Regions from separate parts of the Bacillus thuringiensis genome, predicted to be linked through region 1. Evidence: riboswitches for the same ligand, from Rfam matches in the RefSeq annotation. Region 1 holds a riboswitch; the other holds the start of a gene.

Region 1 (8,010 bases):
AAGGGGGATGAAACACATGATGCGCATTGAAACAAAGAAAATGTCTAACCTATTACAAGTGTATTTTATTATGGGAAGCAATAACTGCACGAAGGATCCTTTAACTGTATTGAAAGAAGCGTTAGATGGTGGAGTGACACTTTTTCAATTTCGTGAAAAGGGGGAAGGTTCTTTAATTGGAGAGGATAGAGTGCGTTTTGCAAAAGAATTGCAGACTCTTTGTAAGGAATATAGTGTTCCTTTCATTGTAAATGATGATGTAGAATTAGCCATTGAATTAGATGCAGATGGTGTTCATGTAGGACAAGATGATGAAGGAATTACATCTGTTCGTGAAAAAATGGGAGATAAAATTATCGGTGTATCTGCTCATACAATTGAAGAAGCACGCTTTGCAATCGAACATGGAGCAGATTATTTAGGCGTTGGACCTATTTTCCCAACGAGTACGAAAAAAGATACGAAAGCGGTTCAAGGAACGAAAGGATTAGCTTATTTTAGAGAACAAGGAATTACAGTGCCAATCGTTGGTATTGGCGGGATTACAATTGAAAATACAGCGGCAGTTATAGAGGCGGGTGCGGAAGGTGTTTCAGTTATTTCAGCAATTAGTTTAGCTGAATCGGCGTATGAAAGTACGAGAAAATTAGCTGAAGAAGTAAAGAGAAGTTTGTAAGGAAGGACGTGTAGTATTTTAAGTGCTACATGGAGAAATGGACTGCCCAAAATTTTAAACAAACGTTTGATTAAAAAAGCACAAACCTTTTAAAATAAAGGTTTGTGCTTTTTCTTTAAAACATAATAGAAATTAAAAGCATTCCAATGCCGATAGAAGTAAATGTTGCGATTAAACCTGGAATCATAAAGCTATGATTTAATACGTATTTACCGATACCTGTTGTACCAGTACGGTCAAAGTTAATGGCAGCAACGATTGTTCCATAGTTTGGAATGAAGAAATATCCATTTACTGCAGGGAACATCGCAATCAGTAGTGCTGGTGGAATACCAAGGGATAGTCCAAGTGGCATTAAGGCACGTACTGTTGCTGCTTGGCTGTACAGTAAAATAGATAGAATGAATAGCGCGATGGCAAATAGCCAAGGTGCACTTGTTACTAAATGCTGAATGGATCCTTGAATCATATTTAAGTTTCCATTAAAGAAAGTATCTCCCATCCAAGCGATACCGAAAATAGCAACAACTGCTGTTGCTCCTGCTTTAAAGACGTTACCAGATACAATGCTTTCTACATTTGGTTTACAGAAAATAATAATAAGAGCCGCGATAGTTAACATAACCATCTCAATTGTGTTCGGCATGGAAAGACGAGCTAACTTCCCATCAACTATCCATCCTGGACGAAGTGCTTCAAATGAACCAAGAAGTACAACAAGGAAGGTTCCAACTAGGAAAAGGATAACTGATAATTTGGCGCCTTTTACACCTACAAATTCTTTTTTCTCTTCAAGTTTAGGAATCATTCCTTCGTTTAATCGTTTTAAGTATTCAGGGTCTTCATTTAATTCTTTTCCCATCTTACTAGCAACGAATGCTGCTAACATACAAGCAATGAAAGTAGAAGGGATACTTACTTTTAAAATATCTAATAAGGTAATTTTATAGTCAGCGAACATTGCTAAAAGAGCAACTGTGGCAGCTGAAATCGGACTAGCTGTAATTGCTTGCTGAGAAGCGATTACGGCAATCGACATTGGGCGTTCTGGTCTAATCCCTGATTCACGAGAGACTTCTGCAATAACAGGAAGTACAGAATAGGCAACGTGACCAGTACCTGCACATAGTGTGAATAAATAAGTAACAATTGGAGCAAAAAAAGTAATACGCTTTGGATTTTTTCGCAATGCTTTTTCAGCTAGATGAACAAGATAGTCCATTCCTCCAGCAGCTTGCAAAGCACCAGCAGCTGTAATTACTGCCAAAATCATGAGCATTACATCAATAGGAGGCGCGGTCGGTTGTAAGTGGAAGACAAAAACGAGTATTGCCATACCAACTCCACCCATTACTCCTAAACCAACTCCGCCTAGGCGTGCACCAATAAAAATACAGAGTAACAAGGTAAGAAATTGTAGCCAAAACATGATAAACTACCTCCGAAATTCATTAATTAAGATATATTCGAATAGTTTAATTTGAATGAAAATTAAATGAATACCCGAAGAAATCCTTGTTATTTATACATTTTTTATTATATAACACAAAAAAAGTAACATTCACGTACTTTTTGAAATTATTTCGAAAAAGCAATGCATTAAAAATTTGTATTTATATCTCTAAATAAGTAGACATTTTGATTTATATGTTGTAATCTTTGAAAGAGAATAAATTAATTCTCATAGAACTCCCATATCGTTCAACTCGTTCAGCGAGAAAGGCAAACTGATGGAAACATGAGGACGCAAAACTACAGGAGCTAAGGTCGAAAGGCTATGCTAGCCAGTTACCGGACGGATAGGGTTGGTCTTGGCCAATGCTTTTACATTGGCTTTTTTTTATTCTCGAATATATTGAGAAACATTTTCAAACAAAATATTCGTATATTTTGTTTTTTTGTTATGTTAATTAAGGAAGGTGGATATTAATGAAAAAGTATTGGCATAAGTTAACGTTTCTTCAAAAGAACGTCTTATTAACCGTACTAGTTATTTTGACGCTTGTTGGAAGTATGGGCGCGTTAAGTTTCAACATGTTTCAAAATAGTATGATGTCTTTATTTGAAAGACAGTCTATTGAAACAGGAGATACTGTAATAAATCAATTAGACGCAGAATTAGTGAAAGATCTTGCGAAAGATCCTACAGCCCAAAAGGAGAAGAAGGAAAAGTTAAAAGAGCAATTAGATGAAGTGACAAAAGATTTAAAAAGTGTTGGACAAACGTATATTACGGGAGCAAAACCCAATGACAAACGAGAATTACAAATCGTTGGTTTGACTACAGAGTTAACAAATGCAGTACCTGTAAAGCCGGGTGACTATTATGAACAACCAGCTCATTGGATGAAGGCATACGATAAAGTGATAGATACGAAAAAGGCACAAATGACAGAAGTATATGAAGATGAACTAGGCTCATGGGTGACAATATTAGAGCCCATTACGGATGGAGAAAAAAATATTGTCGCAATTGTTGCGGCAGATGTAGATGCTTCTGTTATTCCAGATACAAAGAAGAAATTTATGATGCAAGGTTTACTATTCATTTGTATTTCATTAGCTATTGCGACTGTTATTCAATTCTTTATTGTTCGTAATTCGTTAGCCCCATTAAAAGACCTAAGAGAGGGATTACGTAAAGTTGGTGAGGGTGATTTAAGTATTAAATTAAAAGAAAGACCAGATGACATTGGTATTATTAATACTTATTTCAATGCAACGATTGAGAAATTTAAAGGAATTATAGATAAAGTAAAACAAACTGCAGAGCAAGTTTCTTCTTCATCACAAGAATTATCGGCAAGTACTGAGGAAAACAGTATGGCAGTTCAAGAAATTGCAGGTTCCATGGAAGGTTTAAGAGTAGGAGCACAGTCTCAAGAAACTTCAGTACAACAATGCTTAGGAATTGTGCACGGAATGGAAAATAAGGTGGAAGAGATAACTGGGGCTGCGAAACTGGTTGCGGTTGCCTCAGAAGGTATGGAGCAACATTCAATTGAAGGTAATGAAGTAATTGGACAAATTATTAATCAAATGAATTTAATCCAAAATGCAGTAAAAGATTTATCTTCGATTATTTATTCATTGGAAACAAGATCGAAGGAAATTAGTGATATCGTAACCGTAATTACAGGTATTTCAAATCAAACCAATTTACTTGCGTTAAATGCTTCTATTGAAGCTTCACGTGCTGGAGCTGCTGGAAGAGGATTTGCAGTGGTCGCTGATGAAGTACGTAAATTAGCTGAGCAAACTGAAACGTCAGCGAAAGATATAGCTAAATTAATTGGGGAAACACAAGCTGAAGCAGAAGAGGCTGTAGTTTCAATGCAAAAAGGTTCAAAAGAAGTAGAATCTGGAATTACTCTTGTTCAAAGTAGTGGTGCGTTCTTCGAGAAAATTTCAAAATCAGCACATTCTGTTACGGACCAAGTTAAGGCGGTTTCTAGCAACTCAGGTGATATTTTGCAAAATAGCCAAAATATCGTTCAAGTTGTAAATGAACTATCACATATTGCAAATACGTATGCGAATAGTAGTGGTAATATTGAAGAGAGTATGAAAGAACAGGAAATGTCAGTACAAGATATTGCAGAATTAGCTACTTCTTTAAGCTGGCTTGCACAGGAGCTGCAAGAGTTAATTGGGGAATTTAAAAGTTAATAGAATAATATAAGGTGTAGATTTAATCTACACCTTAATCTTTTTTTAAAATGAATAATTATATATTTATATCTAATGGTATACGGTTGTGATTTTAATCATTGGTGGAACATGTCCTCCAATGATCAAAGTTTCATTTTTATATTATGGAGAGTGAGAGGATTCAGTATGAGTATTTTCTTAAAACGTTCATATGTGGAGAGATATGAACAATTTTCGCAACAAAATTATGAACCGTTTATGATACCAAAGGATATTCAAGTAAATGAATATACTCAAATGAAAATTAAGGATATACAAGCGTTTGAACGAAATAAATTAGATTTAATCGCAGCTACTTTTGTATGGCTATATCATGTTAGTAATGAAAAACGTATAGTGATACCTTATTACATGAGACAGAGTAGTTATCCGTTATGTATTACAATTGAACAAGAACTTTCTTATGAAGAGCTAAGGATAGAAATTAATGATCAAATCATGCAGTTAGAAAGTATGGAAGAAGAACGGAAGATATTGTTACAATATGATGAAGAAAAATGGGGGAAACCTGCAGTTACAGTAGGAAAAGAAAATAGAAATAGTCAATTAAACTTTATTGAATTAAAGGATAGTTGTTTTGAAGTTTCTTATAATGAAAAGCAATTGAAAGAAGAAACAGCACTTCGCTATATAAAGCAAATTCAGTATGTAATTCAGCAAGGTATAAAAAAAGAGACGCAATGTGTTGTAGATATGAATATTATTACAGAAGAAGAATTAGTGATATATAAAGAAATAAATGACACAGAAGTGCTATACCCGAATAAAAGTATTGCGGATATGTTTTGTGAAACAGTAAGGAAATTTTCAAAGCGTATAGCTTTATCTTCGGTGGAGGGAACATTAACATATGAACAACTAAATAAAAAAAGTAATAAAATTGCTCACATGTTATTACATCATGGGGTGAAACAAGGTGATTATGTCGGTATCTTTATGAAGCGAAGTATTGATACGGTAGTCAGTATATTAGCAGTTTTAAAAACAGGTGCAGCTTATATTCCGATTGACCCAGATTATCCAGCAAATCGAGTGCAATATATTATCGAGGATAGCCAATCAAAATTAGTTTTAACGAAAGAAGCGAAAGTACCGTTTGAGGATATTCGAGAATTATCTCTTTACGATATTGAACAATTTTCAGAAATAGATGTGAACGTGGCAATTGATCTTGATGATATCGCATATATGATCTATACATCCGGTTCTACGGGAAATCCGAAAGGAACAATGCTTGCGCACCGCGGAGTAGTGAATTTATGTACATGGATGCAAAGGCATTATGAATTAAGTGAAGAAGATATTTTCGCGCAGTTCCCTTCATTTAGTTTTGACGCATCTATTTGGGAGTTATTCGCGTCATTATTCTGCGGTGGAAATATATATGTGTTATTGGATGAACAAAGGCTTTCGGTAGAAGCTTTTGCAAATGCAATTTATAAAGCAAAGGCAACATCTATTTTAGGCTTAGCTACAATTTTCCTACAACAAGTAGCAACATATCTTCCAGATGAAAGTAAGTATAAGCTCGATTCATTAAAGAGGATTGCAGTTGGTGGAGAAATGCTTACTGCTGAAGTAGTAAAACTATGGCGAGAGAGAATTGGTACTCACGTTCAGTTAAATAACGCGTATGGCCCGACAGAATGTACAATTACAACAACGACATATCCAATTCCAGCGGAGTTAAACGATCAACTTGCTAGTATCCCAATCGGGAAGCCAGCGGATAATTATAAAGTTTGGATATTAAATGACAATATGAAAGTTTGTCCAATTGGTATTCCAGGAGAATTATATATAGAGTCAGTAGGTTTAGCAAAAGGTTACTTTAATAAGCCGGAAAAAACAGAGGAAGTATTTATTCCACATCATGAAAAACATGATAGTAAGATATATAAAACAGGTGATATTGTTAAAATATTGGAAGACGGAAATATTGAGTTTTTACATCGTAAAGACAATCAAGTGAAAATTAGAGGACATCGAATTGAATTGGGTGAAATCCAAAACACAATTGCAAAATATGAAATGGTAAAAGATGCAGCTGTATTTACGAAGAAAGGTGAAGAAGGTAGTCATTACTTAGTTGCTTTCTATACAACTAGTAATGAAGTTGCTATGGAAACTTTAATACATGATTTAAGAGAACGATTACCAGATTATATGGTACCGTCTAAATTAATTTATATTAATGAACTGCCACTTACACCGAATAAAAAGGTTGATTTGAAGCGATTAGCACAACTAGAAGCAGACTATGAACCACTTCGTTTACAAGAATATATTGCACCATCTACCGAAGCGGAAGAAAAAATAGCGAAAGCTTGGATTGATGTATTAGGAATCTCAAAAATTGGTGTTCATGATGATTTCTTTACAATCGGTGGGCATTCATTGAAAGTATTGCGAGTTTTAACTTTGTTGAAAGAAGACTTTCCGTATTTAACAATTCAAGACTTCTTCCAGGAACGAACGATATATGGGTTAGCACAAATTCAAAGAGAATTAAAAGTTGAGGAAGAAGAAGTATTCCATGAATATAAAGTTATACATGAGCCAGATCCAATTTCCCGTATAAATGAAGTGACAGACAGCAAAGTTTCAAATATCTTTTTAACGGGAGCTACAGGTTATTTAGGTTCACATATATTGTATGAATTATTAAAAGATACAACAGCACATATTTATTGCTTAGTAAGACCGACGCAAGATATACAACAAAGAATTGTTAATACATTAACAAATTACTTTAAAGATATAAGTCAAGAATGGTTGCAACGCATAACAGCAGTACCTGGTGATCTTGGGGCAGAGTATCTTGGTATGGATGAGGATAAATTTATTCACTCCAAAGTTGATACGGTGATTCATTGCGGTGCAGATGTAAGACATTTTGGAGATGTAGCCCAGTTTGAAAATGTGAATGTGCAAGGAACGAGTCGTATGTTAGCCCTAGCGGAAGAAGGAGCATCATTCCACTTTATTTCAACAATTGGTATTCCGATAGAATTAGCAATAGAGCAATGGGACACATATGTGGAAACAGGTGATTTTAATTACGATGTAGAGTTAGAGAATGTGTATTCTGATAGCAAATTACAGGCAGAAAACCTTGTTCGTAAAGCGATACAAGAGGGTGTCCGTGGAAATATTTATCGTGCAGGTAACTTAGCGTGTCATTCAGAGACAGGTGTATTCCAACAAAATATCGAAGGAAACGCATTCTATCGTCTTATTAAAGCGATGCTACTTATTGGACAAGCTCCTAATGTGAAATGGGGAATCGATTTCACACCAATTGATTTTGCTAGTAAATCAATTGTAACGTATGTACAAGATTCACAAATAGATGGAGAAACGTTGCACATCTGTCATCCACATCAAATTGAGTTTGAACAATTTATACAGCTAATTGGAGAGTGTGGATACAATCTTGAAATGGTTCCACTTTCAGAATATGTAAATACCGGACTTGAATTAGCGAAGGGAAATGAAGTAGTAGCTGAGTTAATTGCTTCTCAAGTTGCAGGAGATGGAGCGCAGCAATCTGAAATTGTAATGGGTACACGTAGAACGAATGAATGGATTAAGAAAAAAGAATTGATAGTACCAGCAATCAA
Region 2 (25,343 bases), 1.1 Mb from region 1:
TCAAGCAGCATTAAGCGGCGAACTTGCAAAAACTGAAACAGCTAAACATGACATCTTCGGTCTTGAAGTTCCACTTCACGTACCAGGTGTACCTGACGAAGTGTTAATGCCTGAACAAACTTGGGCTGATAAAGCTGCTTACAAAGCAAAAGCAATCGAGCTTGCAAATGAATTCAAAGAGAACTTCAAAAAGTTCGAAAGCGTTTCTGAAGATATTATTAACTTAGGCGGCCCAATCGCTTAAATTAAAACTTTCTGTTGAAATAACCCTTTACTCATATGAATAAGTGTCGTGTAACCGTAAAGTTTCGCGTACTCACCGACAAAACCCAATGCGGCTTAACGGTTACACACACTTACATAAAAAAGAAGCTTACGTTTTTACGTAAGCTTCTTTCTATATACTCTTATAGCTTCTACTCTTCGCTAAATCCTCTATTCCACCTAAAGACTGTCCAAGCACAATTTTTAATTTATATACTCAAATTTTCACACGTACACATCATGGATTCAAACATATTAACTACTTTCCTACCCACTACATCTTCTGGGTTTACGACGAATGGGGCTTAAATAGGCACTGACCGCTTCTATCCCACGCCAGATCCTCTATTCCATCTATAAAGTATCTTTTTATCTTTTTTAACTCTTCGTTAGTTCTTTCTCATCTTTCATGCTATAGTATCCTAAATTCACAACGATTAAGAAATAACCACCCATAATCCCTACTGCAAATGCCCACATAACCATGTGGTGCTCAATTTCGTACATAATAATAGCACCCAAAATGGCAGCTGCAAAACGGTTAAACATACCGAGTGTCGGTGCTTTCGTCTTCTTTACAATACTATCTCCAAGCTTCTCAATTCTTCTCCCTAAAAGCCAAACGCAATACATACTTACAATAAGCCCAATTCCAGCGCCTAAAAAGTGTGCTGAAAACGGTGTTAACATCCAACCTAGTAACAAAATACCTAGTATATAATACGATTGGATTTTAAATGATCTTAGTGACATACTAATCATGCTGTACCCCTCTTCATTCGTTCTTATCTATCCAACAAAAAATTTCTTTCAAATTCATATTCCTTACATCCATTTCACTCAAATCAAAAACAACATAAACCGTATGTTTATGTTGTTTAAATGTTTTTAGGAAATAATATTATACAAGATTTCGAACATCATATTCTCATATTTTGTGACGGTTTTCCAAACTTTTTTCGTCCATTTATGAAAAAAATGATATCAATCTATGAACATACGGATATGATGTAATAAGCACACAAATAAAGGGGGCGTCTAATGATTTATTTTTTAATGGCTCTCATTCACCTCATTATCCCTGCACTTATCGGACTTTCATTGTATTGGTACACGAAAAATCATAGCATTTTTTACGCTGTCCTCGGTGTTCTTCTTCCTGGTATTATTCTTATTACACTCTTCCGTATTCCATTTTTAAACTTAATCCCACTTATTACTGCTATCTTATTTCTCATCTTCTTACCAAAAATAAAAAAATAGGAAAGCAGATCATAGGTGATCTGTTTTCCTATTTTGATATAGGTTCCCCTGCAATAGAATGAACTTTTACTTTCTCCGATTTCACAAACCATAGACCGACAAAAATGATAATTCCACCGATGATCTGTTGAAACGATACATATTCATTTGCCCAGACAGCTGCAAATAAAACAGCTACAAGCGGCGTTATATACATATATACCATCGTATGTGACGCCCCAATTTTTTGAACACCAACATACCACATCACTAAGCCGAATACTGTGACAAAGAAAATAGAATATAGTAAAGCAAATAGTGTCATTCCGTGAGTAATTTGAAATGGCATGACAAACACATGCGGACCACTTAACAATAATAGCGGAATCGCACCCACTAATGCAGACCATGTAGTAACACGTAATGCTGAATATTTTTTAATTAATGGTCCTGCTAAAACAGGATAAAGCCCCCAGCATATTGATGTAATAAGTCCAATTCCATTGCCATAAAAAGAACTAGTAAGTGAACGTCCTGCTACTAAAACTAATGCTGCACCAACAAAAGCAATCATAGAACCGATTAACTTTCGAGAAGAAAAATTTTCTTGTTTCAGAAAAATCGCAAATACAGTTGTAAAAATAGGTGATATAGAAATGAGTAAAGAGGCATTTGTAGCGGATGTATATTTGACAGTTTCCATAAATAACGTTTGATACAGTACAATACCTACAACGCTAACGATGATTAATCTAGGTATATCCTTTCGCTCCATATAAACCGACTTTTCAATAAAAAAGGTAAGGAGTAACAGAAGCGGTGCCGCCGCCATCATACGAAGTGCAGTAAACTCAATTGCTGTAAATTCTAAAAGTCCATACTTCGCAATCGTATAGTTAATCCCCCAAATAATAACAACACTTAAAATTAATAACTCAATTCCCCATCTTCTCATGCGTATCCCCTCCGCAAAGAAGATTATACAGAAAATTCAATCATATGTACATTTCATTATGTGAAAAAATCTTTTTATTATATGAAACTTTTTGGTAAATGAAATTATATCGGCGATTTCCCAAATATATCGACTAATCAACAAAAATCGACAATAATAGCGACTTATAAAATAAAAAAATGTGAGTCCAAAATACATTTTGGACTCACATTTCCTTTACTATACTCGAACGTGTAACTTCATATTTGGATTATAAAACTGGCTTGGGCTCTTCAACTGAAAAGTTCCTCCACCTTCATGCCAATCAACCGTTAACTTATCATCCATAAATACAAGCTTTGTACGATCAGCGATAAAATTCATTGTGCTTGATTCAATATCCACATCGCGCTCATCTTTTTCTGCTACAGCTACTAAATCGATGATTCCGCTCATAACACAACCGCAACCCTCATTATCGTAAAATAACTTTATATATTTCGCTTCACTCGGAATCGTATCCATAATCTTTTTATATGCTGCTTCTGTTACAGTAACGTACATATGTTAATCTTCATCCTCTCTTCTCTTATCATTCATATATTGTATCACCATTTTTCTCAAAAATTATATACAGAAAATTAAGACTAATATACAATGTATGTGATAAAGTTTCAGCAATCGAGCTTTTATGAGTAGTTCATGCAGGAGAAAGGATGTTTACTATCCGTGTTCAAACTACAACGATATCCTATGTTATTAGGTCTATTTAGTAGTTTCTTCATTTCTAGCGGAATGCTATTACAGCATGTACTTCCCTATTCTCCTTCTATTGACTGGATTCTAGGTTTTATTTGTTTCCTATCCGCTTCTTATTTTACTACGAAGAATACAAACAACTCATAAAGCAAGAATCATCTTAAGGAGGATTATCAAACATGCCAGCCTTAAAAAAAATAGAGCAATCACTCGATCACTTATTTCAAATTGAAAAATACGGAAAAGATAGCGCCTTTAGTCGATTTATCCCAGCCGTATATGATCCTATCAAATTTCCTTGGCAACAATTTTTCGAAGCAAATTTTGTAGATTTATTTAACGGCCTTATGATGCACGGATCTGAAAATGTAAACAAAGTATTTTTAGCTGTATTCCCTACAGATGACGTTCTTGAAACATTCATTTCACAATCCACACCCGGTGATTTACTCTTTATGCACCATCCCCTTGTAATGGAGTGCGGTGATCCAATTGGAAGATCAGGCCGCGGTTTCATACCAATTCCTGAAAAATATTTGCAAGGAATAAAAGAAAAACAACTTTCTATATATACATGTCACGTACCAATGGATTTTCATCAAACTCATGGAACGAGTATTTCAATTGCAAAAGCATTAAATGCTACTGTAGTGGACAACTTTGCATATGGAGGTCCAGAACAAGAACCAGTTGGCCTTATTTGTGAAATAGATGAAACATCGACAGAAGCACTCCAAAAACATCTAAAAAAACTCTTCCAGATTCCTTACACAGACTTCGAAGGTAAACGACATGATTCCATTAAAAAAATCGCAATTATCGCTGGATGTGGCGATGTTGTATCTTTAATGAAGGAAGCAGAAGAAAAAGGTGCTGAAGCATATATTACAGGAGAAATCCATTGCCATATCGACAATGATTACGGCCGACATAAATATTCTCTCATTATGGATTATGTAAAAGAAACGAATATGTCTCTAATTGGGGTGTCACACTCTGCCTCTGAATATTTAGTGAAAGAGACATTGATGTATGATTGGTTTAAAGAGAATTTTGATGTGGATGTTATTTTGCTTCCGCAGGAGAAATGGTGGCTCTAACACTATCATTTTTTAATTTATATACACAATACAATCGACCACAGAAAAATAGATAAATGAGAAAGCACATGTACCAACGTAAATGCTTTCGTTGTGCCAGAAAACGAACCTACTGTTAGCACCGAATTTACTGGTGCTAATAGTATTACAGCTGGAAACCTATTTTTGAGAGAGTATACAACCCCTCTTTATATTCATGCTGCAAGTGCTTTATATTCTGTTTTTCTCATTACTGATATATAGCAATTCATTCCATAAAAAAAGACCCGAGATTCGGGTCAACAAATAGAAATATAAATGAACTACAACAAATAACAGACAAAGCCATTATATATTTTTCATAGTAAAACATCCATTATTTTCTTTTTACACTATCAATATATTATTTTTCTTTATCGTCTTCTTTTTTAGAGCGTCTACCTAAGAAGAACACAAGAACTAATAATATAATTACCAGTAGTACTCCGCTGATAATGTAATATAGCGTGTAGTCTTTTTTCGCTTCTACCGCTGTATCATTTAACTTATCGGCTGTCTTTCCTTCAATTGTAAATTTCTTCGTCCATTCCCACTTTTGATCGCCATCAGTAGCTTTCACTTCTACTCGGTACGTTCCTGGATCAAACGCTTTGTTTTCCCAGCTAATAGCGTAATCAAAGTTTGAGTTTGGCGCCATTCTTAAATTTTCTTTTTTCGCTTCAAATAAAACATCTGTACCTTTTTCTTTATATACCTTTGCATCAACACTTAAATTTTTTAACATTGCTGGCTTTACGTTTTGTAAATTTGCAGTAACAACGTTACGCCCGTTAACTTGTGTTGGCTTTACTTCGTTTAATTTCATGTCTGGTTTTACTTCAGCATCTGTCTCTTTTAAAACAACACCAATTGCGTATGCATATTTATTTTCAATTTGCACACCTTCATCTTTTTTCTTTGCATTCTCATCTTCTTTTTCTTTAAAGTATAAACCACCTAAAATAACACCATCAAACGACTCACTTGGCATTTCCAAGTTTATATCAACTGTCACTATGCTGTTAACCGGTACTTTCGTTTCTTTTGGCATTTTAGCAATTTTAGAAAACGGATATTTCAAAGTAGAATCCGTTTTTGGTTCTACTGTACTATAATCTGTAATACCATTACTATTCGTAATTGCTGCATTAGCAAACGATTCTACCACAACTTCTTTATTCGTATCATTTTTCATTTGGACTTGAATTGTTTGCTTTTGTCCAGGTTGCATTTTCAAATCAAAATACGTTTGATTTTTATCAATTTGATTTTCTGGTATAACTGCTGTCACAGCGAATTTCATTTCAGCTGCATATACTGAAAAAGCGTTTACCATGAAGAATGTAATTAATAGTAAGCTAGTAAATAGTTTTTTTACCATCTCTTATGTAATCCCCTTCATATCCATTTTATAGACAAGAAAGAGACAAGGTTAAAGCCATTCCCTTATCTCTTCTCATTTTCCTCTTTTATCTTAAAATTCCTCTTACTTACATAGGAGCGTCTGTTAGTTCCCAAGTTAGTGAAGTTGTGTATTGTGTTTGTTCTTTTTTCGTTTTACCTGGTACAGATAACTCTACGCTTTGTTTCGCTTCTGTTGCATCTTTACCAAACGTATTTACCCATGTACCCATACCTTGGTTTTCTTTTGCATCGATTAAATCAGATGCTGCACCACTTGGATTTAATGTGATAGATTGTTCTGCTGTTGGTGCGTCGCTACCTGCATTTGATTTCAAAGCTGAATTTTTTAATGTCAATGCCGCGCCATCCAACGCTTTATCATCTGCAGTTTTGAATTGACCATTTTGTTTTACTGTTAAATGCCATCCAGCATTTGTACCACGATTATCTGTTACTTGAACGTAGTTCGGCACGTCAATTACAGAACCGTCTACTTTTTTCTTTACTTTATCTAATTCTGCAAAGTAGATTTCGTTATTCCCTGATGCTTTTTGTGTTTTAAAGTTGAAGTTAGATACATAATCAATACTTAGTGGACCATCTGTACCTTTTTTATCTGGATCAACTGGATCTACAGTTTCATCTGGATTCTCTGGATTAACAACATCAATTTTATCTGTATTTTTCTCGAATTTAATAAATGCTTTTGAGTCTAATTTCCCGCCATCTTTCTCAGCTGCAAATGCAGACGTCCCTACTGATACTGATGATAATGTTACCGCTCCAATTAATGCTAATTTTGCTAGTTTCATAGTTTTATACCCCTTTATAATCATTTTTCAATTCATTTATTCTTAATTTTCAATCTTATAAAAGCTTAGTTTGGTGTATCTTCTAAAGTCCAAGTTAACTCAGCTGAATATTTCGCACCTTTTTCTTTCGCTGTCGTACCTGGTACGAATAAGCTCACACTCTGTTTACCTTGTTCTGTCCCTTTACCAAATGCAGTCGTCCAATCACCCATACCTTTATTCTTTGCGGCAGTAGTAATTTCCACCGCATCTCCACCTGGAGCTAGTGTTACTTTATTTTTAAATGTTGTAGGTGCATATTGTGCATCAGTTACAGAATTTACAACTGGGTTACTTAAGCTTAAAGCTGCATTTGTTAACTCACTATTACCACTTTTAAATTGTGCATTTTGCTTTACTTTTAATTTCCATCCTGCATTTGTACCACGGTTATCTGTTACAGATATGAAGTTAGGTACTTCAACTGTTTTAGTCGCTTGTTTTACTTTATCCAGTTTTGCAAAGTACGTTTGATCATTACCAGAGATAACTTGCTCGCCGAAGTGTAAGTTAGAAACGTAGTTAATACTTAATGGACCTTTTGTTCCTTTTTCATGGTCACCAGGGTTCTCTGGTGTAACTTTTTCATTTGGAGTTTCTGGATTGTTTGGATCTGTTGTGCTTGTATCTTCAATAAACGTTACATCTGTTTTTGATTTCATATTTGCTTTCTCTTCCGCAAATGCTGAAGTTCCTACTGCTGCAACTGATGTTAATGATACTGCACCGATTAATGCTAATTTTGCTAGTTTCATATGTACCTTCCCCTTTTCTCTGTTTTCATCTATTTTTTATTTTGAATACACTTGCTTTCCCCTAATTCTTTTGAATACATATAGAGATAAAACAATCGAAAACAATCCTATATATTGTTTGAAGTCCCGTGTCTGGCCTCCTGTTTTCGGTAAATATTTATCTCCATTTTTATTTTTATCAACTGTCTCTTTTTTTGTATTTATCTTTGTCGGATCAGTTGATGTATTTGGTGTATAGCTATTCGAAAATGTAATACCCGCTTTTGAATTCGTACTTGTAGCCGTTACTACATTTGCCATAAGAAACGGCACACATATAACTGTGGAAACGATAATACCAACTATTTTTTTCATTACTCTCTCCTTTCTAAAATTTATATATTTCATATATTTTTAGAGAGGAGCATCGGTTAATGTCCATTCTAGCTGTCCAGCATATTTAGTATTTACTTTGACATTCGGCCCTGGTTTTACTTGTAAATGAATTCCTTCGTTTTCCTTCCAATTTAGTGAAACCTCCTCGTCGTTTTTAGAAGTATACGAGAATGCTTCTATACTAGAAGTACTTAAAGGTGTATCCTTTCCATTTCGTTTGTAAATCAATGCTCCTGTCAATGTGTCATTTTGCGCTGAAGTTAATGGTGTAATTTCCTTTACATATACACTCCATTTTTGCTTTTTAACACGATCATCGGTTACCTTTAAAGGATTTGAAATCGCCTTCGGTGCGTATGTCGTTGTTTTCGATGGAATTGTTAAATCTCCAAATGTAATTTCTTTTGGTACGTCTACTAACTTTAAAGTCCCATCAACGACAGTAACCGGCACTTGAATCTCCGCTTGTACACCTTGCTTCGTTTCAATTACAACCGTTACAGTATGATTCCCTATTGTTTTGGTATCTGGAATATTGATTAACTTCACTACTGATATTGGTTTATCTACATCCAAATTCGTATCTACAGATAAATCTGTCACAAATTTAGAAATATCCATTTTTGTTAAATCTGTTCCTTGCACTACTTTTTGTAGGACTGGTTTCCCAGTTGGAATACCTTTATACCTTATTTTTGCGATTCCATCTCGATTACTATCTTGTCCATTCTTATCGCCATCTAAATAATTTTTAGCTGACACCGGTATTTCAAGATAACCACCTTTGTAATATTTCATTACATCAGCACCTTTTACAGGAGAACCTGTAATTGTCATTTCATAAATTTTCCCGTTGAATTCTTCTGTTTTTAGCGCATTTACTTTCGCAACCGCAGTGACTTTATTGTTTGTCCTGCTAATATCAAAGAAACTACTTACATCATCTCCACTCTCCACATCTTGAATGGAAACATCATTCACAGTAAAATCCTTATTCACTTCACTTTCTAATACAAAAGATTTCGCATAGTGAATCTCTTTCGATTGAGCAGGCATATTTTGATATACCTTATAAGAAAGTTGACGGGAATTATCTTCCACAATATCTCCTATTACACTTGGAGCTGGAATTTCAATTTGTGCAATCGCTAATTGGTCGTATGATACATTAACACCTGAAGCATTTAATCTAACTTCTAGCGGTAATTCTGTTAAATTATCAAATGTAATTGTCATATCTGCTTCTGGAGTAGCTACTGGACCTGCTGTTCCAGAAAACTCGATTTTATTATTCCCTTTGTCTTGATACCTAATTGAACTCGTATCATACACGTATAAATTCGTTAAATGACTACCATCATTACGTAACGTTACATTTTTATAACTATTTATCCTTTTGAAATTCCACATTGCCGTTAATGGTACTTTTTTACTTGTTCCGTGTTCATAAAATTCAAAGGAAGCATTATAAGTTTGTCCTGACCTTCCGTTCCCATATAATTGTAAAAAGTTTTTTGCATCACCTTTAGTTATTGGTGTTTTAACATCTACAGATGAAGCTGTCATAGAGTGAATATTAATACGGACATCAATCCATTTCCCTTGATATTCACCAGCTTTTTTTACTAATACGTACTGTTCTCTATTTGAATTTCTAAATGTATATTGACTTTGACCAGTTCTGTCATTGCTACTACCCTTTACCTCATATGTTACTTGTGGGCTCCAAACAAATCTAAAAGCATATTTACCCGAGATAGAAGGCCCTTCACCTGTTCTATTATTTATTACCTTTACATTTGGATATTTAAGAATACTTGTAACAGGACTAGCAGCTAGTAGAGATTGGCTCTTTAATACCTTCTCAGCTTGAATAGCAGGTAATTCCTGATTATTTTCGTTTATCCTATTGCTCTCTTTTAATTCATTTTCCTTTGGTACGAGTTCCTCATTAACCTTTTCTTTCGCTAAAGTCTTCGTTTCTTTTGGAACTTCAGCATTAGTAGCATTTATTTCTTGTTTTTTATTTTCTTCCGATACTTTCACTTTTTCACTGATTTCTTTTTTCACAACTTCCTCTGAAGCCTTTGGATTTTCATCAGAAATAGCTATATTTAAAGCCTCTTTTTTCTCTACAACATGTAGAGAAGGAGATTCAATTTTCTTTTCATTTCCTTCAAACTTCACTATCGGTTCAAATTTGTACTCTCCAGCTTTTTTCATTTGAATGACTACATATACGTCACCGATAAAATTACTTTGCTCATTCTTTTCAATTTTTACAATGTGATCTTCTGTTACTGAAATGCTTTGAATCGCTTTATTGTTTTCGTTCATTTTTTTCGTTTCTGCTTCATTGAACAGCTGCTCATTAGATAATTTCAGCTCGATATTAGCATCTTGTTTATTTGTATTTGTAATCTTTAATACTACATTTTCATCAACTTTTATTTCTTGTTTATCCATATGAACGATAAAACGTCCTTGCTCGTCGTTTGTAACCGCATAAACTTTCGTTGCAGAGTAATCTAGCACACCAACTTGGGTAAATAATATTCCTCCAGCGAGAAGTATACGCCCAAATTTACCTATTTGATTTTGCAATGTACTTCCCTCCCCCACTTTCTATGTACCGAATATTTCGAATATTAGATGTATTAATCGACTAAATTTACAATCATAATGTGTATTCCTAAAAAATAAAAAGCCTGGTTGCCTCTTCGATTTTCATACATCACAACATGTGTGAAAATCCAAACTGCAACCAGACTATCATAGTAATTTTCATTACCTTAGACTCTTAGCTTTGCGACCTATCCTTTCGAATAGTGTGCCCATTTATTTTTTCTTTTTGAGACAATAAAAAATCCGGTTGCCTCTTCGATTTTCATACATACAACTATGTGTGAAAATCCAAACTGCAACCAGACTATCATAGTAATTTTCATTACCTTAGACTCTTAGCTTTGCGACCTATCCTTTCGAATAGTGTGCCCATTTATTTTTTCTTTTTGAGACAATAAAAAATCCGGTTGCCTCTTCGATTTTCATACATACAACTATGTGTGAAAATCCAAACTGCAACCAGACTATCATAGTAATTTTCATTACTTTAGACTCTTAGCTTTGCGACCTATCCTTTCGAATAGTGTGCCAAAAATAGGTATTTATTTATCGTGTTTTGAATATACCATTAAAACCCAAAAAAGAAAATAGTTTTTTTAGAAAAAAACAATTAATTTTTATAGTCTAAATTTTTTACCAAAAAATCCATAATAAAAACTTATAAAAACATTTTGATCTTAGAAACACATCATACATTCTTTATCGATAAAATGAGATTTTTACTATCCACAAATAGCAAGATAAAATAGAAAAACATCACTTATTTGGAAGTGATGTTTTTTCTATTTAATGCAGTGGTAACATAACCTCAACCGTCGTTCCAACCCCAACTTCACTTTCAAAACTCATTTTACCGTTGTGGTCTTTAATAATTTTTTCTGTAACTACTAAACCTAGACCAGTTCCTGTTTCTTTCGTTGTATAAAAGGCTTCATTTAACTTTGGAATTTTATCTTTCGGAATGCCGCATCCCTCATCTTTCACTTGAATGATGATTCCATCTTTTACAGTAACTTTAATCGTAATTGTTCCGCCAACTGACATTGCTTCAATTGCATTTTTAATTAAATTAAAAAAGACCTGTTTTAATCGTTTTTCATCACATGTAATTGATGGTAAGTCTTTACTGTAAATACCTTGTATGTTGACTCCTTGTTTTAACGCAGGCTTTTCCATAACTCGAATAACATAAGAGATAATTTCTTCTATGTTATGAGTTTCTGATTCTAGTGATTTAGAGTTCTCAAATCCACTAAGTTCTGTAGCAATTATATGAATCCGATCTACTTCTTGTTTCATAATATCACTATAAATTTTATCCTCTGGATGCTTGTCTGCTTGTTTATTCACAAGTTTTTTTAAGTTTGCTAAAGGTCTTCTAATCTTATAACCAATAACCGTTGCCATCTTTCCAACAGCTGCTAGTTTTTCTGTCTGTTTTATTTCTTTATCCATCATCTCAAGCGTACGAACGTAAGACTGAACCCTCAAAAATATAATCCAACATATGATAGTAAATACGCTATATAATGCCATTGGAATTAAAACGAGAGAAGATTGAATAATGATTCCTGTAAGAGCATACTTTCCGACAAGTATCGCTGGAACTAACCAGAAATATCTTTTATTCACAAAGATTGGTGCGAACAAAATAAAAAATCCTTCTACTATATTTCCACCGTCAAATTCTGCATCGCTACCATAATAAATCATAATGTTATGGATACAATCTAATACATTATAGCCAATTAGAATAATATACTTTACCGCAAAAACATTCTTCCATTTCATAAAGTATATTCCAATACAAAACAATACCACCATCAAAAAGTAAAGCCATAAACCTAAGCCATCTTCAAACTCTCCTACGCCTTCTTGCTCTCCACCGATTAATGGTACGATAAATTCATAGGCAAGATCATATACAAAAAATATAATGAAAAATAAACTTAAAAATGCTTTCAGCGCCTTTATTTCTTCATTTTTAAATATATAGCCTTTATTCATATGGTAACTCCTAGCTTTTCTTCCACTTGGATTTCAGTATTTCCACACTTCCTTGGGAGAATGATGTCTATTCTCGTTCCAGTATCTCTTTCACTTGAAATATGCAGCTCACCAAGGTGCTCGGCGACAATTCGATTCGCTACCGTAAGTCCCAGACCAATTTTATCTTGTTTCGTTGTATAAAAGGCCTCTGTAACACGAATTAAGTTTTCTTGCTTAATACCATGACCATTATCAATCACGCTGATCATTACATACTCTTTCCCTTTATTTTCTAATCTTACATGTAATATGCCACCTTGTTCCATTGCCTCTAAAGCATTTTTTATCGTATATAAAAAGACTCCTCTTATTCTTCGTTCATCACATTCAATTTCTATTGTTTTTTCTTCCACATTAGAAATAAACTGTACGTTTAATTCATTCATTTTTTCGCGAAGACTTGTTATTACTTGTAATACAATTTTCCCCACATCATGTTTCTTATAAATAGAAGGTTTGCATGTAGCAACTTCCATCAACTCACTTATCATATTATTCATATTTTCTATTTCAAAAATCATACGTTTATAAATAGGATCCTCTTCATGCTTCTCTCGTTGTAATTGTGTAAATCCTTTTAATGAAGCGAGTGGATTTTTAATTTCATGTCCAACCGTCGCTGCCATTTTCCCAATTACCGCTAATTTTTGCGATTCACTAGCAATCGCAATACTTTCCTTTACAGCTGAAAGATATTGTAAAAATCGGTTTAAAATGATATATGCCGCTATTAACATAAGTGTATACATAATAAGGTACATAAATGCTTTTACTTCCTCTAATACAAATAAATAAATCAAATATTTTCCTACAATAGAAGAAAGTAAAATCACATAAAATTTTTTATTTAAAAATATGGGTACAAAGAAAATGAGAATAATTTCTATTATATTTGTCGCATCAAACGCCGCCTTATTATAAAAAACATACGAAAATATATTAGCGATTTCTATCCCTATGTATGCAAATATCCATGCATATTTAACAAGGTTGGCCTTCTCTTTTTTCATTAAATATATATTCACGCACAGTATTGCTACTCCGCAAATAACTTGCCATACTATGTTGTACCCCTTATCCATTATTGATTTATCGTCTAATACGATTGCATAGAAAATTTGATATACAATAACAATGACATATAACACCCATAAAAGGATTTTTGCATTCCTTTCTTCTTCTTTATATGATAGAAAACTTTCTTTCACTTCAACACCCCTTCAAAATAATATCTCGAAGAATACCATTTATTATAATAAATGATTTTCATAGACAAACAAAGATAAATCGAACATTTGAGGAAAATCATCCCAACTATGCAATATCTTCATGCTATATACAAGCATAAAAAACATAAACAATAATACGTATATTATGGGAGGTGTTTTTTATGGACGGCAAAAAAAATAAAAAGACAGAACAACTCCAATCTTTCACGCGTGAGAATGAAGGAAAAGAGATGACAACAAATACAGGTGTTAAAATTTCAAATGATGAAAACTCTTTAACTGCCAGTGATCGTGGCCCTACCCTTCTAGAAGATTTCCTTATGCGAGAAAAACTTTCTCACTTTGACCGTGAACGAATTCCAGAACGAGTCGTTCACGCACGAGGATACGGAGCACATGGCATTTTTGAGTTATATGAATCTTTAGAAGAGCTAACAATGGCCCACTTTCTACAAGACCCTTCAAAAAAAACACCGCTTTTTATTCGTTTCTCTGAAGTAGCTGGATCAAAAGGAGCAAATGAAACGAATCGAGATGTAAGAGGATTCGCCGTTAAATTTTATACAGAAGAAGGAAATTTTGATTTAGTAGGAAATAATATTCCCATTTTCTTTATTCAAGATGGCATTAAATTTCCTGATCTAATTCACGCCCTTAAACCAGAGCCACATAATGAAATTCCACAGGGCCAAACAGCACATGATACTTTTTGGGACTTCATCGCCAACAATCAAGAATCAGCTGCAATGATGATGTGGATTATGTCCGATCGTACAATTCCAAGAAGCTTTCGAATGATGCAAGGATTTGGAGTTCATACATTTCGTCTAGTTAATAGAAATGGAAAGTCACGATTCGTGAAATTCCATTGGAAACCAAAGCTCGGCGTTCATTCGTTAATTTGGGATGAAGCACAAAAACTAGGCGGTGCTGATCCAGATTACCATCGCCGTGATTTGTGGGAAAATATTAATGCTGGAAACTACCCTGAGTACGAACTTGGCATTCAAATTTTAGAAGAAGAGGACGAATTTAAATACGACTTCGATATATTAGATGCAACGAAAATTTGGCCTGAAGAAGATTTTCCCGTTAAAATCATTGGGAAAATGACCTTAAATCGCAATGTAGATAATGTATTCGCTGAAACTGAACAAGTGGCACTACACCCTGGAAGTATCGTCCGTGGTATTGACTTTACCAATGACCCTCTCTTACAAGGTAGACTCTTTTCTTATACAGACACACAATTAGCACGCGTTGGTACAAATTATCAAGAACTACCGATTAACCGCCCGATATGCCCATTTCATAACAACCAAAGAGATGGTGCGTCTAAATATATAATCGACAAAGGAAAAGTTGCCTACCATAACAATTCCTTAGCAAATAATTCTCCTTATACTGTACCTGGGACAAAGGGGGGATTCGTTACATATCCTTCTACTGTATCTGGTCATAAAACAAGGGAAACTGCTGCTAGCTTCAAAGACCACTTCTCTCAAGCTCGTTTATTTTGGAATAGTATGAGTCACGTCGAAAAAATCCACATTATGCAGGCTTTCTCCTTTGAATTAGGAAAAGTCAAAAGTAAATCTGTCCGCCAACAAGTCGTGGATATGATTGGACATATTAGTACAGAATTGGCTACTTTAGTTGCAGAAGCTATCGGGGCAAAAATCCCAAATGTGCAAGAATCCAACGTTACAAAATCATCTCCAGCACTCAGTATGGCAAATACGACCTTTAGTCCTAATACATTACGAGTAGGTGTCATTGTTGCAAATGGATATGATGGGCCCAGCGCACAATATATAATAAATCAGTTCAAACAAGTAGGTCTTCAACCAGTGATCGTTTCCGAACGATTAGGCATAGTGCAGGGAACGCAAAATGGACAGTGGGAAGTAAATGATACTTTCTTAACAGGCTCACCACTCCTTTATGATGGATTACTTCTTATCGGCGGAAAGATGGATGATCATTTTCTTAACAAAGCAAGTTCATTTGTCGTAGAATCATATAATCACTTTAAGCCAATTGGCTCCTTCCAAAACGGCTCGTCTATTATTCAATCTTTAAATATCGAAGGAAATCCTGGTGTTTTAATAGAACAAGACCCTATACGACTAGCAAATGAATTTATTAAAGCTATGACAAAACAACGCTTTTGGGATCGAGCATATTCATAAAATAGGGGGACATTTATGTTTATTACTGTCGAGAAAGATGTGCATATTTTTGTGCAAGACGTTAATCCTGGTCCAGGTAGTAAGACTGTTTTCTTCGTTCACGGATGGCCTTTAAATCATCAAATGTATCAATATCAACTCAATGTTTTACCCGAGCATGGCTTTCGCTGTATCGCCATGGATATACGAGGGAATGGGCAATCTGATAAACCATGGACTGGTTACACGTATGATCGATTAGCCGATGATATCGCAATTGTTCTAGAAGCACTCCAAGTAGAGAACGCTACGTTAGTCGGTTTCTCAGTTGGTGGTGCTCTTTCTATTCGCTATATGTCTCGCTATAACGGGCACCGTATTTCTAAGCTCGCATTAATTGACGCTGTCTCCCCCTCTTTCGTTAAAAATCAAGAGTCCCCTTACGGTGTACCGAAAGAACAAGCAGATGCTCTTATTAATCAAATGTATGCTAATTTACCAAAATTTTTAAATGATGTATCTTTATCCTTTTTTAATAGAAACTTAGGAGCCGCAACCCTTGAATGGTTTTCTTATCTCGGTATGCAGTCCGCTTCTTATGCCCTTATCAAAATTTTACAAGCAGCTGCAAATGAAGATGTAACGAAAGATTTAAATAAAATTAACGTCCCAACGAAAATCTTCCACGGCGTTCACGACCAACTAATTCCTTACAAAAGTGCTGAGCTTACGCAACAACGAATTAAAAATTCTCAGTTACATGCTCTTACAAATAGTGGCCATGGTTCACCAATCGATCAAGCGGATGACTTAAATAAAGAACTGATAAAATTTTTACAGGCATAACAACTGCAATACAAGAATGAAAGTTAACATAATCGTTTTTTTACAAAACATAAAATTCACACATTTCTCACAAACACACAAATAAAACGATTACATTTTCATATATACTAAATGTACAAGTAATACTCCCTAAACCCAGCTTGTCTGGTTACCCCGTTAAATACTATGAAAAAAGAACTTGTATCGTTATACAAGTTCTTTTTGTTTCTTTTATTTAAAGAGGATATCTTTACTATATTGATTTCCAACGAGTAAATCATATTGAAGCATTTTATATTGCTCTAACATTTCTTTTTGTTTCTTTGTTAAATCATTGATTACTTCTCCATTTTTATCAACTTTTAATTCATCTCTAAGCACTGGTATTTCCTTGTAAAGTTCCGATAAAAATTGATAAAATAAGGATTTATTTAATCCTGTATAATCAAAAATAAGATTAGAAAAATGGATTGGGCTTACTAAACCTAAATTATCATTTGGCATATCAAAGTTTGCATGCATTAATAGCGGCGTTTGCGCCATTGATAAACGTTCACTCGGTGTTTTTTCATTCGTTATATACCCATTTTCTTTATAAAAAGATTTATTTGTTCCTAATGATGGAAGATGATCTCCAAAGAATACTAATAATGTAGGTCTGTCTAAATTATCTAGTTGTTCTATTAAATATTGAAGAGCCTCATCTGAACGTCTTAATCCTTCTGTATATGTCTCTAATTCTCCCTTTGATTCTTCATTTTCTAGACCGCTAATTTCTATTAGGTTTTCACCAAATCGGCCCTCTGTAAATGGAAAATGATTTTGCATCGTAACTGCATGAATAAATGTAGGTTGTTTTTGTTTCTCTAACTCAGCAATTATCTCTTTACTCATCGCTAAATCACTAATATAATCTCCATCAATATCCACATTTTCCATCGTGTCATCTGCATTAAACTTATCAAATCCTAACACCTTATATACATCATCACGTTTAAAAAATGTGCGACCAAATGAATGAATTGCACTTGTGTAATAACCTTCTTTTTTCAACGCCGTAGGGATTGATGGAATTTCTTTCTTATTTGTAATAACCTGCTGATATGGTATAGAACCTGGCTTTAACAAACTCATTGAATAGCTCGTTAATGCCTCAAATTCAACGTTCGCTGTATTTCCCCCAAATGTAGGAGAAATAGTTTGTCCACCAGGAAAGTTTTCTATATAATGATGTAAATTTGGTACAGGATCTTCACTAAATGAAAGGTTGGTTACTTTCGTCGGATCCCAAAACGATTCACTCATTACAAAAATAATATTCGGTTTCTCTTTTTTCTTTTCGTTCCCTATATTTCCACTATATTGTTTTTTTATATCGTTTGCTATTTGAAGCATATTTTCTTTAGAATAATTTTTTGGTTTTTCCATAACTGTTGTATCTAAATTGCTAATAAACCCTAGTACAAAACCATTTGAAGCATAGTTCTCATTTTGATTCCACAAAACAAAATCTACACCTGACTTTTGAAATACTTTATTCATAAATGTATTCGCAAAATTACCGTACGCATATAGAACAAAAATAGATCCTACTACTAATAAAGCTCTTATTCCTAGATGAATCTTTACATTTTGAATATATCTTCTCATATATATCCCTGCAACAATACAAGCTACGATACTTAAGATAATGACAAAAATATAACTCCAGCTAAAATAGTCCATCACCATCGGTATAACAGATTGCATATGCGTAATTTGTGTGAAATCAGAAGGATATAACGGATCACCCCTGAAAATAAGCTTCAAATAATTCACAATACCTAAAATGACTAACGTACAGCTCGTTAAAACCATACTTAGAAAAACCTTACCTATTAAATTATATACAAGAATATATATTGCATAAATTACTACAACACTTAATATAAACTGCATATTATAAATGTAAATCCAATTCATTGTCTCTATGAAACTCATATTAACTTGCATGACAATATAAAATAATGCTACTGTATGAGCTAGCAAAAATAATATAAAATGCACTCTCAGGGATGCCTTACATATAGACATCTCTTTTTTATTGAAATGCGTAATATAAAATGTTATGCCCCATATGAAAATCATCATAACACTTAAAACAAGCTTTTGATTTAAATGATCTTTCATCATGTCTAAATTAAAAACCTTTAAAATCATAAACAGCATAGTTATTACTAATAATGTCACCATACTACTTATAATGCTAGAAATTAATATATTTCTTTTTGGAAGATGAAAAAGTGTAGAACCATATTTCAATTCATTCCCTCGTTTCTATGTATTAATTTCACCCCGCATCGAAAAAACTATTTGTATTAAAATAACATATATCCTATATTTCGTCTGCAAACTTGCTTCTACTATAAATATATTTCCTTAATACTTCCTTAATCAATAGTTAAATTGTGGTATACAAATTATTCATTCTTGAAAAGGTTAATTTCAGCATTCCACTTTATGATATAATAACTACTTTTTAGAAATCCTTAATGCTATTAAAGATTTCACATGAAAATACGAAAAAATTAATAAAAAGGCGTTGCTCATTTTTAACAACTATTACTATAACGAAAAGAACCTGCCACAAGACAGGTTCTTTTCGTTATTTTATGATAAAAGAGAAAATGATTAGCATGTGTATTATATAAAAGGAAGCAGCCATATTTTCCATACGATACATACGAGTACTATAATTACAAAATCAAAAAAATCTAATCTCGGACCTTTTTTCATATTCATATGTAGCCACATATGAAACCATTTTATTTTTGTATATTTATGGATGTTTTTCTTTGCAAATCGGTAAATAAGCATTTGCATGATAAAAAATCCGGCCACAAAAATAAATAATAAGATGAGAAATCCAATCACAAAATTCCTCCTATTTTTGTAGCGTTTTTTCTACTATCCGATTTTTCAAAACCCACTCTTCAAACTGGGCACTTCCAAATTCCCAGCTAAGATCGCGAGCATGTACAGAAAAAACGTAATGACCAGCATATTCGTCCATAAATCTCCCTAACTCTACATCGTCTTTCTGAATACCGTATACTCCAAAATTAAAATACACATCCCATACGTCTTCATTCTTCCTCTTATAAGCAATCGATTCCATATCACATTCTGTCCCGAAATAATCAAGATGTAAATGTACGCTATTATCGTATTCGTACTCCATTTTATCACCCCTTATATTTGTACTTCTTTACCACCAAAAAAATTCCTGCTATCTACACTCACATATGGGCACTTACCTACATATCATGCTTGTAGAGTGACTTCTAGGAGGTGTTATATAGTGAAAAAATTAATCGCGATTTTTTGCATCATGTTACTAGCTGTTTTTACTTTTGCTGCTTGTAGTAGTAAAAAAGAAGGTACTAAAGAACAAACTCAAAACATTCGCGTCGGCGAAGTTACCCATTCTCTCTTCTATGCCCCATTATATGTTGGGATTGAAAAAGGATTTTTTAAAGATGAAGGACTAAATATTGACCTACAAACAACAGCTGGTGGCGATAAAACGATGACCGCCCTATTATCTGGCGGAATTGATATTGCTCTCGTCGGTTCTGAAACGTCTATTTACGTTCATCAACAAGGAGCGAAAGACCCTGTCATTAACTTCGCACAGCTTACACAAACAGATGGGACATTTTTAGTTTCACGTAAAAAACTAGACTCTTTTAATTGGAATGATGTAAAAGGTGTTACGTTTTTAGGACAGCGTAAAGGCGGCATGCCGCAAATGGTGGGGGAATATGTTTTAAAGAAAAACGGCATTGATCCTCATAAAGATACAAACTTAATTCAAAATATCGAGTTTGCTAATATTGCAAATGCCTTCGCATCTGGTACTGGAGAGTTTGTACAGCTCTTTGAACCGACTGCAAGTATACTTGAGAAAGAAGGTAAAGGTTATATCGTCGCTTCATTCGGAAATGAATCTGGTACTGTTCCTTATACAACGTTCATGGCAAAAGAAAGTTTCTTAAAGAAAGATAAAGCTGCTGCTGAAAAGTTCACACGTGCGCTCTATAAAGCACAACAATGGGTTGATACACATAGTCCAGAAGAAATTGCTGATGCCGTTTCCCCGCTATTTAAAGACACTTCAAAAGACATAACAGTAAAAGTAATTGAACGGTACAAAAAGCAACATTCTTATGCAACAAATCCACTATTAGATGCGGAAGAATGGAAACAGCTCCAAACTATTATGAAAGACGCTGGCGAATTACAAAAAGAAGTCCCACATGAAGCGCTCGTCAATACAAAAATTGCCGAAAGCGTTATTAAGAAATAGAGGCGAAGGGTATGAGTTTTTTACAAATACGTAACGTTTCTCACTGTTTTTTTGCAAAAGAGAATGCCAAACTTATTCTCGAAGATATGAGCTTACAAGTGGAAGAAGGCGAATTTATTTCTATACTCGGTCCAAGTGGTTGCGGTAAAACAACGCTCCTCTCAATCATTGCTGGGCTACTTGATCCAATTGACGGTATCGTCTTTTTAGATGGTGAACCGATTACAACGAAAACATCATCTATGGGATATATGTTGCAACAAGATTACTTATTCCCTTGGAAAACGATTGAAGAAAATATTATGCTCGGACTTCATATTAGAAAGATTTATGATGAGCAGATGAAAGAACATACTTTAAACCTTTTAAAACAAGTCGGTCTGCATGGTGTAGAAGAACAATATCCTCGTGAACTATCCGGCGGTATGCGTCAACGTGCCGCTCTCGTTCGAACATTAGCGACTGATCCGAAAATTTTATTACTAGATGAACCATTCTCCGCACTCGATTATCAAACGAAGTTAAAACTAGAAGAACTCGTTTTCAACTTACTAAATAAATATAAGAAAACATCACTACTTGTTACTCACGATATTGAAGAAGCGATTGCGATGAGTGATCGTATTTATTTACTGCAAGCGAATCCCGGAAAAATCGCAAAAACCTTTATCGTCCCGGAAAGTATCCGTTCTTTATCACCGTTAGAAGCACGCCATCACTACGATTTCCCAGCCCTCTTTCAAGATATATGGAAGGAGCTGGAACGACTTGGATAATATAAAACAACTACATGAACAATTTCGAAAGAACGAACGCAGACGCGCTTGGATTGCTCGCTCGCTACAACTTTTACTACTTATTCTTTTCTTTGCACTATGGGAAATAGCTAGTAAAAAAGAATGGATTGATCCTTTACTCTTTAGCTCTCCTTCGAGTATTTGGGATCTCTTCTTAACGAAATGGATCGACGGTTCACTTTGGGTCCACATATGGACGACATTACTGGAAACAGGAGTAGGCTTCATTCTCGGAACAGTACTTGGTGCTATTATTGCCACGTTCCTTTGGTGGATGCCACTTCTAGCCCGCGTACTTGATCCTTATCTCGTCGTCCTAAATGCAATGCCAAAAGTTGCACTCGGTCCAATCATCATCGTTATTTTCGGTCCAAACATTTCATCTTCTATCGCAATGGGAGTAATCATTTCCATCATCATTACCATTCTCGTTATTTACAGTGCATTTCAAGAAGTCGATTCTAACTATATAAAAGTGATGGACACATTTGGTGCAAATAAATGGCAATGTTATAAGCAAGTCGTTCTCCCTGCATCTTTTCCAGCAATTATCTCAACGTTAAAAGTAAACGTTGGTTTATCCTGGGTCGGTGTTATTTTCGGAGAACTTCTCGTTTCCAAACAAGGACTTGGCTACTTAATTAGCTACGGATTCCAAGTCTTTAACTTCACACTCGTCTTACTTAGCGTACTACTCACATGTGTTCTTGCAACTCTTATGTATGTATTTGTTGAGGCATTTGAAAAAATTCTAATTGGAAAAAGAAAAAGAAGCTGACTCAAAACAGTGCGCTATAGTCAGCTTCTTTCTTTTACCTTTTATCACACATTTTCGTTTCATTTGTAATGTTTCCATCCGCAACCGTAACTGTATGGAAACAGTCTTTCACACGTACTGTAACGACATTATCTTTTCGATCTATCACATGATAATCATTAAACTTTTCATTCAAAGCACTACGAATTTGCTCCCCTTCAAAAATCGGAAAACCGTGAGACATTACCCAAATGAGACCAGCAACAGCAAGAATCGTTTTCATACGTTTCATTACCTCCTCGAGAGTAAACTTATAGTCCCTACAACACGCGCATTATAATTGTGTCTAAATTGTGACATTTTTATACTAATTCTCTTTTGTGCCTCCAGTTCCTTCTTCTTTTTAATAAAAATACAGAATTTTCAATTTTATCAACATAAGAAAAAACGCAAAGAATTAAAAATTCTTCACGCTTTTCTTTAACGAAACTATATCGAAAGCATAACTCACATTAGTCTCCACTTTGTTGTTCTATCGTTTTTGAAACATCATATAATCCCGACAGCACTTCCGCTCTCATTTTTACAAGCTCAGGAAACTGATAGAAGAAAGCAATTTTCTTATATTTTAACTCTGTACCTTCTTTCACCTTTTTTGAATCTTGTAAAATGAACGCTGTAAATGTATCTGCGATATCTTCCGTTACATTTGTTGTTCCATATAGTGATACAAAATCATCATGCTTTTCTTTATAAAATTCAATTTGTGCCTCTTCACTTTCTTCTACTTTCTTTTCTGTCCACTCTTGCTCAATTGGTTTCCAAAATTCATTATAAAATTGGTTAATATACGAACTTTTTCTCACACATCCATTTTTCACGAACACCGTTTTACATTTATTTCGATATGATGAAATGTCTTTCTCTTCATCAAACGCCTCTAAATACTTTCTATCCACTGGTACTTGTTTATGTCCAATCGTTAATACGTGAGCCGTTTCATGAATTAATGTTTTCATCACTTCATCTATATTCACCCCAGAATCAAGCACATCTAAACTAAGCACCCAATCTCTCGGGTCATCCATACTTGGCATGACATGGGCAACAACGCCATCATAACCATCTGTTATTAGACCAAATCCTGTTATATTCTCACGATATTTCACTGGGACGAGAGTGCGATACATGTCCCATAAGGTTTCATGATACTCTCTATCTTGTCGCTGACTTAACAAATCATCTTTTGCTACTTCGTCATCTGCAAAAACTTTATTCAATCTCTTACGATCCAATTTTTCAAAATAAGGATCTACAATTTCATCATCATCGATATAATAAGAAGCTAAAAAAAAGTAATTGTCATCCTCTTCTTTTTTCTGTTCCGCCTCTTTCATATTCATACTTTCATACTCTTCTATGTCATAATCCTCTACTTTTTCAAGTTCTGAAAGTCCCTCTATCTTTTTATATACTTTTTGTAATCTTTTATCTCCTATTTGCGTGCAAACTTCTTCTATTTTACAAATTTCTTTTTCTTTCGTAACCTCGATAGCACTATCGCATCCTGCAACTAAACTGCTTGCTATAATACAACACACTAACTTGCCATACAGTTTCTTCATACAATCCCCCATTATTCCATTCTACAAAATATCATAATCATTTTTTTACGAATATGCGATGATTAATTATAAAAACTGCAAGGAGGCTTCTCATGATTCGTGCAATCTTATTCGACTTAGATGGAACACTATTAGATCGGCGCCAATCTTTAGAACAATTTATTTGTGAGCAATATAATCGCTTCTCCTCACATTTGATGAGTATAGAGAAATCAGAGTATTGTTCTCAATTTCTTGAACTCGATAATAATGGCTATACGTGGAAGGATAAAGTATATGCTACTCTCCTTTCCGAATACAACATTACTACTTTAACGCAAGAGCAACTGCTACACGACTATATTACAAACTTCCAACATCATTGTATTCCTTTCAAAAACACGCATGAACTACTTCAACAGTTAAAACAGCGAAACATTAAAATTGGTATTATCACAAATGGTTTTACTGAATTTCAGATGAGCAACCTTCGAGCACTACATATACATACGTATACAAACACCATTCTCGTTTCAGAAGCTGAAGGAATTAAAAAACCTCACCCTGAAATTTTCGAACGTGCTTTGCAAAAACTAGATGTTAAGGCAGAAGAATGTCTTTATGTTGGAGATCATCCAGAAAACGATGTGCTTGGTTCTGAACAAGTAGGAATTCTTGGTGTTTGGAAAAAAGATTCGTTTTGGGGTGATTTTAAGCATTCACGTATCGTAGATGATTTGTTGGAGGTGCTTTCGTTTTTAGAGGTGGAGATAAAAACACAATAATAGTAATTAAATTATATCAACAATTTTCACAATATATTGATTCACCGACAAAAAATAATAAGAGGAGGCAGTTGTTCAAAAACGCCTCCTCTTATTATTCATATACTGTAAACTGCGGTTTACTCGGATGATCTATCACTTGCGCATCATCTGGAAATTTTGAAACTTTTTGATATAAGGCAATGTCGCCGATACAACCTGCTGTTAGTAGAATTCCTAAAAATGAGAGTGGCTCCAGATTCATAGCTAATCCCAATACAATTGGCAAAATTCCAGTTGGTAAAAACGGAAGCATTAACACTTTCTTCATTTGCTTTACTGTAACCGCCTGTTTAGAATGAGCATATGCAACACCTAATTTCCAATTAACGCCCCATTTTAGTTCACTCCACGGAACACCTCCGATATAGCGAAAGCCAATTAAATGTATTGCCTCATGAATACAAACGAG

What was found. Region 1 has a riboswitch for cyclic di-GMP ahead of AC241_RS02215 (methyl-accepting chemotaxis protein). Riboswitches for the same ligand answer to the same signal wherever they lie in the genome.
Region 2: linked by a shared signal. The riboswitch ahead of AC241_RS23670 (WxL domain-containing protein) and the one ahead of AC241_RS02215 (methyl-accepting chemotaxis protein) in region 1 are both predicted to bind cyclic di-GMP.

Annotation. Positions count from the first base shown of each region.
Region 1 covers NZ_CP012099.1:417,684-425,693, forward strand. The annotation lists gene thiM (hydroxyethylthiazole kinase) at 1-2, shown strand, start outside; gene thiE (thiamine phosphate synthase) at 17-676, shown strand; gene AC241_RS02210 (anaerobic C4-dicarboxylate transporter family protein) at 792-2,105, opposite strand; cyclic di-GMP riboswitch class I at 2,388-2,472, shown strand; gene AC241_RS02215 (methyl-accepting chemotaxis protein) at 2,606-4,345, shown strand; gene AC241_RS02220 (non-ribosomal peptide synthetase) at 4,520-8,010, shown strand, end outside.
Region 2 covers NZ_CP012099.1:4,573,751-4,599,093, forward strand. The annotation lists gene pckA (phosphoenolpyruvate carboxykinase (ATP)) at 1-244, shown strand, start outside; gene AC241_RS23620 (ATP synthase subunit I) at 643-1,026, opposite strand; gene AC241_RS23625 (hypothetical protein) at 1,306-1,527, shown strand; gene AC241_RS23630 (DMT family transporter) at 1,556-2,461, opposite strand; gene AC241_RS23635 (iron-sulfur cluster biosynthesis family protein) at 2,681-3,004, opposite strand; gene AC241_RS23645 (Nif3-like dinuclear metal center hexameric protein) at 3,379-4,299, shown strand; gene AC241_RS34900 (hypothetical protein) at 4,393-4,542, shown strand; gene AC241_RS23650 (WxLIP family cell surface protein) at 4,682-5,698, opposite strand; gene AC241_RS23655 (WxL domain-containing protein) at 5,808-6,533, opposite strand; gene AC241_RS23660 (WxL domain-containing protein) at 6,599-7,327, opposite strand; gene AC241_RS23665 (EF2685/EF0750 family sortase-dependent surface protein) at 7,364-7,681, opposite strand; gene AC241_RS23670 (WxL domain-containing protein) at 7,721-10,306, opposite strand; cyclic di-GMP riboswitch class I at 10,459-10,547, opposite strand; cyclic di-GMP riboswitch class I at 10,619-10,707, opposite strand; cyclic di-GMP riboswitch class I at 10,779-10,867, opposite strand; gene AC241_RS23675 (ATP-binding protein) at 11,114-12,334, opposite strand; gene AC241_RS23680 (ATP-binding protein) at 12,331-13,584, opposite strand; gene AC241_RS23685 (catalase) at 13,767-15,797, shown strand; gene AC241_RS23690 (alpha/beta fold hydrolase) at 15,813-16,622, shown strand; gene AC241_RS23695 (LTA synthase family protein) at 16,833-18,902, opposite strand; gene AC241_RS23700 (hypothetical protein) at 19,284-19,514, opposite strand; gene AC241_RS23705 (DUF3986 family protein) at 19,525-19,821, opposite strand; gene AC241_RS23710 (ABC transporter substrate-binding protein) at 19,942-20,949, shown strand; gene AC241_RS23715 (ABC transporter ATP-binding protein) at 20,961-21,725, shown strand; gene AC241_RS23720 (ABC transporter permease) at 21,718-22,524, shown strand; gene AC241_RS23725 (hypothetical protein) at 22,559-22,786, opposite strand; gene AC241_RS23730 (hypothetical protein) at 23,016-24,128, opposite strand; gene AC241_RS23735 (HAD family hydrolase) at 24,221-24,892, shown strand; gene AC241_RS23740 (DUF3267 domain-containing protein) at 24,987-25,343, opposite strand, start outside.